2 regions of the Marinobacter sp. CP1 genome follow, and region 2 is predicted to be linked to the other one. Evidence: riboswitches for the same ligand, from Rfam matches in the RefSeq annotation. Region 2 holds a riboswitch; the other holds the start of a gene.

Region 1 (4,290 bases), 430 kb from region 2:
CTACGGAGCAAGGGAACTGTTGCGAGCATTTCGCCAGCGCCTGGAGCCGGCGGTAGCGCGGGCACTGCTGGCCTATCCTGAGTGCCGTCGGTTCCGTGCCGGACTGAAGGGCAACACGGTCACCGTTTACCAATACGTCGAATGACGTAGGCACCGGGGGCATTTCGCGAATACCTCACCGGCACGGGATTCCGGATAGTAAAGGCGTTACCTAATCGTGCAAGCCAACACCAAGGAGCGCCCGTTATGGCTGAAACCATTATCAAGATCGATCTGAACAAGTCGGCTTATGAGAACGACAAAATCCACAACCGCTGGCACCCGGACATTCCGCTGGTAGCCACCGTCAAGCCGGGGGACGATTTTATCGTCGAGTGCTACGACTGGACCGGCGGCCAGATCAAGAACGACGACAGTGCCGACGACGTGCGGGATGTCGATCTTAGCCAGGTGCACTTCCTGTCTGGCCCGATCGGCGTGGAAGGCGCCGAGCCCGGCGACCTGCTGGAAGTGGACATCCTCGACATCGGCACCTTCGAAGAAAGCCAGTGGGGCTTCAACGGGTTCTTCTCCAAGCAGAACGGTGGTGGCTTCCTGACCGAACACTTCCCGGAAGCCCAGAAATCCATCTGGGACTTCAACGGCATGTTCACCAAATCCCGCCACATTCCCAACGTGGAATTTGCCGGCCTGATTCACCCGGGCCTGATCGGCTGCCTGCCCTCCAGGGAGCTGCTGGAAACCTGGAACAAGCGGGAAGCCGGCCTGGTGGCCACCGATCCTGAGCGGGTGCCGGAACTGGCGACACTGCCCAACGGCGAGACCGCCCACATGGGCCAGATGACCGGTGAAGCGGCCAAAGCTGCCGGCGCCGAGGCCGCGCGCACCGTGCCGCCACGTGAGCATGGCGGTAACTGTGATATCAAAGACCTTTCCCGTGGTTCCAAGGTTTACTTCCCGGTATACGTGGATGGTGCAGGCCTTTCCGTGGGCGACCTTCACTTCAGCCAGGGCGATGGTGAAATCACCTTCTGCGGCGCCATCGAGATGGCCGGCTGGATTCACCTGCGGGTCAACCTGATCAAGGACGGCGTGAAGAAATACGGCATCAAGAACCCGGTGTTCAAGCCCAGTCCGATCAAGCCCCGTTATGACGACTACGTGATCTTCGAAGGCATCTCGGTAGACGAGGACGGCGGCCAGCATTACCTGGACGTGCATGTGGCCTATCGCCAGGCCTGCCTGAACGCCATCGAGTACATGACCAAGTTCGGCTACACCAAGGCCCAGGCCTACGCGATTCTCGGTTGTGCACCGGTGGAAGGCCACATCAGCGGCGTGGTGGATATCCCCAATGCCTGCGCCACACTCTGGCTGCCCACGGGCATCTTCGACTTCGACATCAACCCGTCCGCTGAAGGCCCCCAGAAGAAAGTCAGCGGGGGCATGGACGTACCGTTGTCGAAAGATAAGGAGTAATCACCATGCCTGTGTATGACTACAAGTGCCGGGAGCACGGCCTGTTCAATACCCTGGCTACCATGGAGGATGCGGCCAAGCCGGCGGAATGTCCGACCTGCAAGGCGCTTTCGCCCAGGGTGATCGTGTTGCCATCGCATATTGCGGCCATGGACCCGGCTAAAAGGGCGGCTGAGGACCGGAACGAGCGGTCTCGACACGAACCGGTTTTTTCCACCGCGGACCGACGGGCCCACGATAAGGAGCACAGCCGGGCCTGCGGCTGCGGCTCCCAGAAACCGGGTAAGTCCATGCTGTTCTACACCGCTGATGGGAAGAAGATGTTTCCCTCCATGCGGCCCTGGATGATCAGCCACTGATTGGCTGAGTTGATACTGTCACGTGTTTGGCCCCCTCTCCGGGGCCTTTTTTTATTCTGCTGGTTGTTCCTTCTGGATATCGTGTATATAGTGTTTTCATCCTTGGTCAAATACCAGATGTAGTGATCAGTGCGTAACCAAATCGGTCAGCGCGTGATCACCCCACACATTCTGGTATCGGGAATCCGGTGAGACTCCGGAACTGACGCGCAGCGGTATTGGGGAACAAGCACGGCATTACGACACTGGTTGATACCGGGAAGTCGCCGAGCGAGGCCGAATCCAACGATTCACGCCCCTGAGTCCGAAGACCTGCCAGGGATACGGAGCTTCACAGCTCCTGACTGCACCTTCGCGACTCAGGGTGAGCAGACCGGTTATGCCCAGCCATTCCTATGGCGAGGTGTGCCCCTGCGTACGCGATGGTGAAAGGAATTCAACGCGTATTCAGGAGAACACACATGTCTGCCTCAGCCCTGGCCGAACCCCGGCCGACCTCGCACACCGATACCGAATCCCTCCAGGTCATCAAACGCAATGGCACTCTTGTCGGCTTCGATCCGTCGAAGATCAGCATTGCCGTGACCAAAGCCTTCCTCGCCGTCGAGGGTGACACCGCCGCCGGCTCCGCCAGAATCAATGATGCCGTACATCGGGTCACCGACCAGGTAATCCAGGCCATTGGCCGCCGCCTGAAGGCGGGTGGCAAGGTGCACATCGAGGATATTCAGGACCAGGTGGAACTGGCCCTGATGCGGGCTGAGGAGCAGAAAGTGGCCCGCGCCTACGTGCTGTACCGGGAAGAGCACGCCCGCGAGCGTGCCCGCCATGCTCCTGTGGAGGCCCACCCGCACCTGACCGTGAAAAAGACCAGCGGTGAAATCGCTCCCCTGGACCTGGGCCTGATGAAACTGCAGGTGGAACAGGCCGCCACAGGGCTGGAGGGAATTGACGGGGATTCCCTGGTAGACGATGCCCTCACCAACCTTTATGACGGCATTGCCGAGGAAGACGTGCTGTCGGCCCTGATCATGACCGCCCGCAGCCGGATTGAGCGGGAGCCGGACTACAGTGCCGTCACCGCGCGCCTGCTCCTTGAGCAACTTCGTCTGGAGAATGCCGCCGCCCTGGGCCTGCCCATCAGTTTGCCCTTGGCTGAGATTTATCCACAGGCCCTGAGTGCCTTTATCGAGGCAGGTATTCGTTATGAACTGCTGGACGAAGCCCTGGCCGCTTTCGATTTGGAGCGCTTGGGAGCCGCCCTGAAACCGGAACGTGACCTGCAGTTCGGCTTCCTGGGCCTGCAAACCCTGTACGACCGCTACTTCCTGCACTGGAACAAGGCCCGTCTTGAGTTGCCGCAGGTTTTCTTCATGCGCGTGGCCATGGGGCTGGCCCTGCGGGAAGACGACCCGAATGCCCGGGCCATCGAGTTCTACGACCTGTTGTCGTCGTTCGACTACATGGCGTCCACACCCACGCTGTTTAACAGCGGTACCCGCCATTCTCAGCTGTCGTCCTGTTACCTGACGACGGTGGGCGACGACCTTGAAGACATCTACGGCGCCATCCGCGACAACGCCATGCTGTCGAAATGGGCTGGCGGCCTGGGCAACGACTGGACGCCAGTCCGTGCGCTGGGCTCCCACATCAAAGGAACCAACGGCCAGAGCCAGGGTGTGGTGCCTTTCCTCAAAGTAGTCAACGACACCGCCGTGGCGGTCAACCAGGGCGGCAAGCGTAAAGGTGCGGTGTGTGCCTACCTAGAAAGCTGGCACCTGGACATCGAGGAATTCCTGGAACTGCGTAAGAACACCGGCGACGAACGCCGCCGCACCCACGATATGAACACTGCCAACTGGGTGCCCGATCTGCTGATCGAGCGCATGCGCGAAGACCGTGACTGGACCCTGTTCTCCCCCAGCGATGCGCCGGATCTGCATGACCTGTATGGCAACGCCTTCCGGGAACGCTACGAGCATTACGAGGCGCTGGCGGAGCAGGGCAAAATCAAGCTGTTCAAGAAAATCCCGGCCAAGCAGCTGTGGCGCAAGATGCTCACCGTGCTGTTCGAAACCGGCCACCCCTGGATCACCTTCAAGGACCCGTGCAACCTGCGCTCCCCCCAGCAGCACCGGGGCGTGGTGCACAGCTCTAACCTGTGCACGGAAATCACCCTGAACACCAGTGCCGAAGAGATCGCCGTATGCAACCTCGGTTCCGTGAACCTGGCCGCGCATATCGCCAACGGCGAGCTGGATGTGCAGCGCCTGGAACAGACGGTGAACACCGCCGTGCGCATGCTCGATAACGTTATTGACATCAACTATTACGCCGTGCCCCAGGCCCGCAACTCCAACCTCAGGCATCGCCCGGTCGGTCTTGGCCTCATGGGTTTCCAGGACGCGCTCTATCAACTGGGCCTGCCGTATTCCAGCCCGGAAGCGGTTGA
Region 2 (4,290 bases):
CTCCGCCAGGGCCTTGAATTGCTCGGGCCATGGCAGGCGTGTAACAGAATTCTCGGCCTGCTCCTCACTAGACATTACGGGCCACCCCGGCGTGATACCGGAATTTCAGGAACTTCTGGGCACCGCTGACTACCTGGAACGCATCCTTGAGATGGCTGCGCTCAAACGGTGAAAGGTCTTCGGGCCGCACGTTGTTGTCCGGCTGCCGGTCAGCCTCGATTGCCAGGGCCTGGTGTCGGATACGAACGATGGAGATAAACTCAAGCGCATCCCTCAGGTTGCCCAGATCGTCGTCCAGCAGGAGCTTGGTGTTGCCAATGGCTTTCAGTCGTTCGAACGAGTTCTGTGCACGGGAGCCGCAGGCCAGGGCATGCACCCGGATCAGATCCGACAGGGGCGCTGTTCCGCGACGTTTCAGGTTGAAGGTCTTCTGGTGCTTGCCATCCTCTTCCAGCACGAAAGTCCGGAAAAAGCCGATCGGCGGCGTGCGGTTCAGGGCGTTGCGCGCCAGCATTGCCAGGAACCGCTGGCTGTTGCTGGCTTTGTCCGCCACCAGTGTCTTGAGCTGTTCGGCAAAGTCGGTCTCGCCGTAGATGCCATCCAGATCAAAGAAAATATTGCTGTTTAACAGAGCCTCGGCTTTCGGATTATCAATCCAGTCGGTGAAGTAGTCCTTCCAGACGCGCAGTGGCTGCCGCCATTTCTGGTTGGTGGCCATGATGTCGCCGGTGCAGTAGGTATAGCCGCACTCCGCAAGGCCATCGCTGACAAATTTCGCCAGCGCCAGGAAGTATTCGTCGTGTTCTTCCGGCACAAAGCTGTCGTCCAGGATCATGGCGTTATCCTGGTCCGTGACCACCAGCTGCTCGTCCCGCGCCATGGAGCCGAGGGCCATAAAGCAGTAGGGCACGGGTGGGGGGCCGAGTTTCTCCTCGCCCAGTGTCAGCAGGCGCTGTGTAAAGCTGCGCCCGATACCGGCCATGGCACTGCCAATCATGTGGGAGTTGGCATCTTCGTTCACCATGCGAACAAAGCTGTCCCGCACATCCAGGCTGATCTTCTTCAGCCCTTTGACATCCTGCTGATGGTAGATGTTGCTGACCAGGTATAGGCTGCTCTGACTCTCGTACTTTACGATGTCAGACAGCGCAATCACGCCGCGAACCTCATCCCGATCCATCACCGGAAGATGGTGCACATTGTTGTGCAGCATGGTGAGCATGGCCTCGAATATGAACATGTTCGAGCGGATGGTGATCAGATCCTCCGACATGATCTCGCTGATCGGAGTTTCCGAGGCCAGGGCTTCGCTAAGGGCCCGGGTGCGCAGGTCCCGGTCGGTAATGATGCCTTTGAGCAGGGGCTTTTCACCTTCCTCGTCCATCAGCAGCAGTGCGGAGACGCCGTTTTCGGTCATGATCCGCGCCGCTTCCTGCAGGCGAACGGTGTGGGGCGCTGATACCGGCTCCCGGGCAATCAACCGGGTAACCTTGGACGTCATCAGCTGGTTGGACTTTTCGCGACGGGAAACGGCGGATCGCAGGCGGCTTCGGTCTTCAATTTCAACGAAATCGGCGAAGTTGTCGTCATTTTCCCAGAGGTACTGGAACGTATCGTAAGGAATCTTGTAAAGCAGGACGTCTTCCAGGGCTTTGGCTGGGAAGCGTACCTTCCTGTTCATCAGCAGGCCAAACTGGCCGAAGACTTCGCCCTCGCTGATGCGGTTGTACAGCTCCCCGGTGCGCCGATAGATCTCGACGGCGCCACTGCGCACGTAATACAGCCAGCTGCTCGGGTCACCCAGTTCGAGGATCTGGCTCCCGGCCTTGAAGTACACAATCTCGATGTCGCCAACCACTCTGTCGAGCAGCTCCTCGGCCATCTCGTCAAACGGCGGGTATTGAGCCATGTGATTGCGGATGTCGACCAGCTCGGCCTGCATAAAACTCCCTGTTCTGGCGAAGAATAAGTGATTGTCAGTCATGGAATATAGCAGTGGCAGAGGTCTGCGGCCATGTCGACCTTTGATGGATTTCATTGACCGCTTACCCGGGTGTTGCTAGCCTTGCCACACTTTTTTCAGGTGTCCGTCGCAAAGCGCGACGGGTGAAACGGGAAATCGGTGAGCCTGGTAATGCCAGTGCAAGGCCGATGCTGCCCCCGCAACGGTAAGCAGGACAACGGCAATCTATGCGCCACTGTGTCGCCACGACATGGGAAGGTGATTGCCCGGGAACCCAGGGTTCCGCCTGCCAGCCCGGAGACCGGCCTGGAAAAACACCCGATGTTGCGGTGGGCAACCTGGGTGGGTGATATGCCGGTTCCGCTCTCCTGACACCTGTCTACCGCCTGCCCCCATTCCCTGTTCCGCAACAAAACCCAGATTCCCGTGCGGGTGCGCGCGGAGTGCGGAGCAAGTTTCATGTTCAGAATTCAAAGCCCTGTTTTACTGGCCGGCGTTGCCATGGCCGCCCTGCCTCTGGCCGTTTCGGCCCAGTCTGCCCCTGAATCCGATGCCCTGGATCCCATCGTGGTTACCGCGACACTGGGGCCGAAGACCGTTGGGGAGAGCCTGTCTTCGGTTACGGTCATCGAGAAGGAGGATATTGATCGGCAACAGCCCGCGGAATTCCGCGACCTGCTGCGCGCCCAGCCGGGGATCAACGTGGTGTCGGACGGCAGTTACGGCAAGACTACCAGCGTATTCCTGCGTGGCGCTGGCAGCTCAGGTACCGTGCTGCTTCTCGATGGTATCCGCCTGCGCTCGGCCTCTGCGGGTATCCCACCCTGGCAGTTTTTGCCTCCCGAATTGATGGAACGGGTTGAGCTGGTGCGAGGTGCGAAGAGTTCCCTCTACGGTGCCGATGCGGTGGGTGGTGTCATCCAGGCGTTCACCCTGGAACCGGAGGCCGGGCGCCAGGGTTGGGGCGAGCTGAAAGGCGGTTCCCATGAAACCCGTGAGGCAACGGCCGGGCTGGCTGGCCGGGAAGGCCGTTCGTCGTTCCTGGCCGGTGGCGTTTATTCGGATACCGATGGCACGAACCTGCGTGCTGGCGGCGAGGACAAAGGATTCCGGAACGCTGGTGGCCTGGCCAAACTGAGCCACAGTTTTGACCAGGGCGGCGGCGCAGGACTGACGGTTTTCCAGTCTGAAGGTAATACCGAGTTTGAAGGCGGTGATACCGATTTCCTGATTCGTGCCATGGGGCTGCATCTGGAAGCGGTTGCCAGTGACTACTGGCGTACACGTATCCAGTTCTCGGAAGCTCGCGACGAACAGGATACCTTCGGAGCCAATCCCAGCACGTTCGACACCCTGTCTCGCTCCGCGCGCTGGGAAAACACCCTGACGGCCGGTGTTCATGAGCTGGTTCTGGGTACGGAGGTCATGCTTGACGAAGTGGATGGCACCAGCAATTTCACAGAAGACAGCCGGACCAACAGCGCGGTTTTCGGTCAGGGCCGTTTGAACTTTGATGCCACCGATCTGATGCTCAGTCTGCGTCTGGATGACAACGAGGCCTATGGCAAAGAGGAGACTGGCGGTGTGGCCTTCGGTCACCAGCTGGACCGCGCCCATCGCTTTCGCCTCAGCTATGCGACATCGTTCCGGGCACCCACCTTTAATGACCTTTACCTGACGGTGCCGTTCTACACCGGTAATCCTGACCTCGATGCGGAAGAGGGGCAGATGGTCGAAGCCGGTTTCTCCGGGCGATATGACCGGTGGTACTGGGACATTGCGCTTTATCAGAACGACGTGAAAGACCTGATTACCTACGTGTCGGACCCGGTGACCTTTGAGGGCACCATGGAAAACGTCGAGACGGCCAGAATCCGTGGCGTTGAGGTTTCTTCCGGTATCGAGACGGCTGACTGGAATCTGGCGGCAGCAGTAACCTACGCGGATACCGAGAATCGCGATACCGGCGCCCGTTTACCACGCCGCGCGGAAAAAAACGTGCGTCTGGATATTGATCGCCTGTTCTCCCAGTGGTCGGTGGGCGCCAGCTTTATTGCCGAGAGTGACCGCTATAACGATGCGGCAAATACCAGTCTGCTGCCGGGCTATGGCACGGTAGACCTGAGAGCGGCCTGGAATTTCCAGCCTGGCTGGTCGGCCTCATTCAAGGTCGATAACATGCTGGATCGTCGGTATGCCACCAGCATCGGATATGACAGTGCGACCTTCGCGCCCTTTGATTATCTGGCCGCCGGACGAACCTTCATGGCCTCGGTGCGCTATGATTTCCAACAGTAAATTCATTGATCTGAGAGGCTCCCGCCCTC

The links. Region 2 has a riboswitch for cobalamin ahead of ACP86_RS10510 (TonB-dependent receptor plug domain-containing protein). Riboswitches for the same ligand answer to the same signal wherever they lie in the genome.
Region 1: linked by a shared signal. The riboswitch ahead of ACP86_RS08665 (ribonucleoside-diphosphate reductase subunit alpha) and the one ahead of ACP86_RS10510 (TonB-dependent receptor plug domain-containing protein) in region 2 are both predicted to bind cobalamin.

What each region holds. Positions count from the first base shown of each region.
Region 1 covers NZ_CP011929.1:1,849,260-1,853,549, reverse strand. The annotation lists gene ACP86_RS08680 (AAA family ATPase) at 1-145, shown strand, start outside; gene fmdA (formamidase) at 247-1,479, shown strand; gene ACP86_RS08670 (zinc ribbon domain-containing protein) at 1,485-1,838, shown strand; cobalamin riboswitch at 1,976-2,173, shown strand; gene ACP86_RS08665 (ribonucleoside-diphosphate reductase subunit alpha) at 2,300-4,290, shown strand, end outside.
Region 2 covers NZ_CP011929.1:2,279,790-2,284,079, forward strand. The annotation lists gene ACP86_RS10500 (3'-5' exonuclease) at 1-75, opposite strand, end outside; gene ACP86_RS10505 (putative nucleotidyltransferase substrate binding domain-containing protein) at 68-1,942, opposite strand; cobalamin riboswitch at 2,065-2,288, shown strand; gene ACP86_RS10510 (TonB-dependent receptor plug domain-containing protein) at 2,423-4,261, shown strand.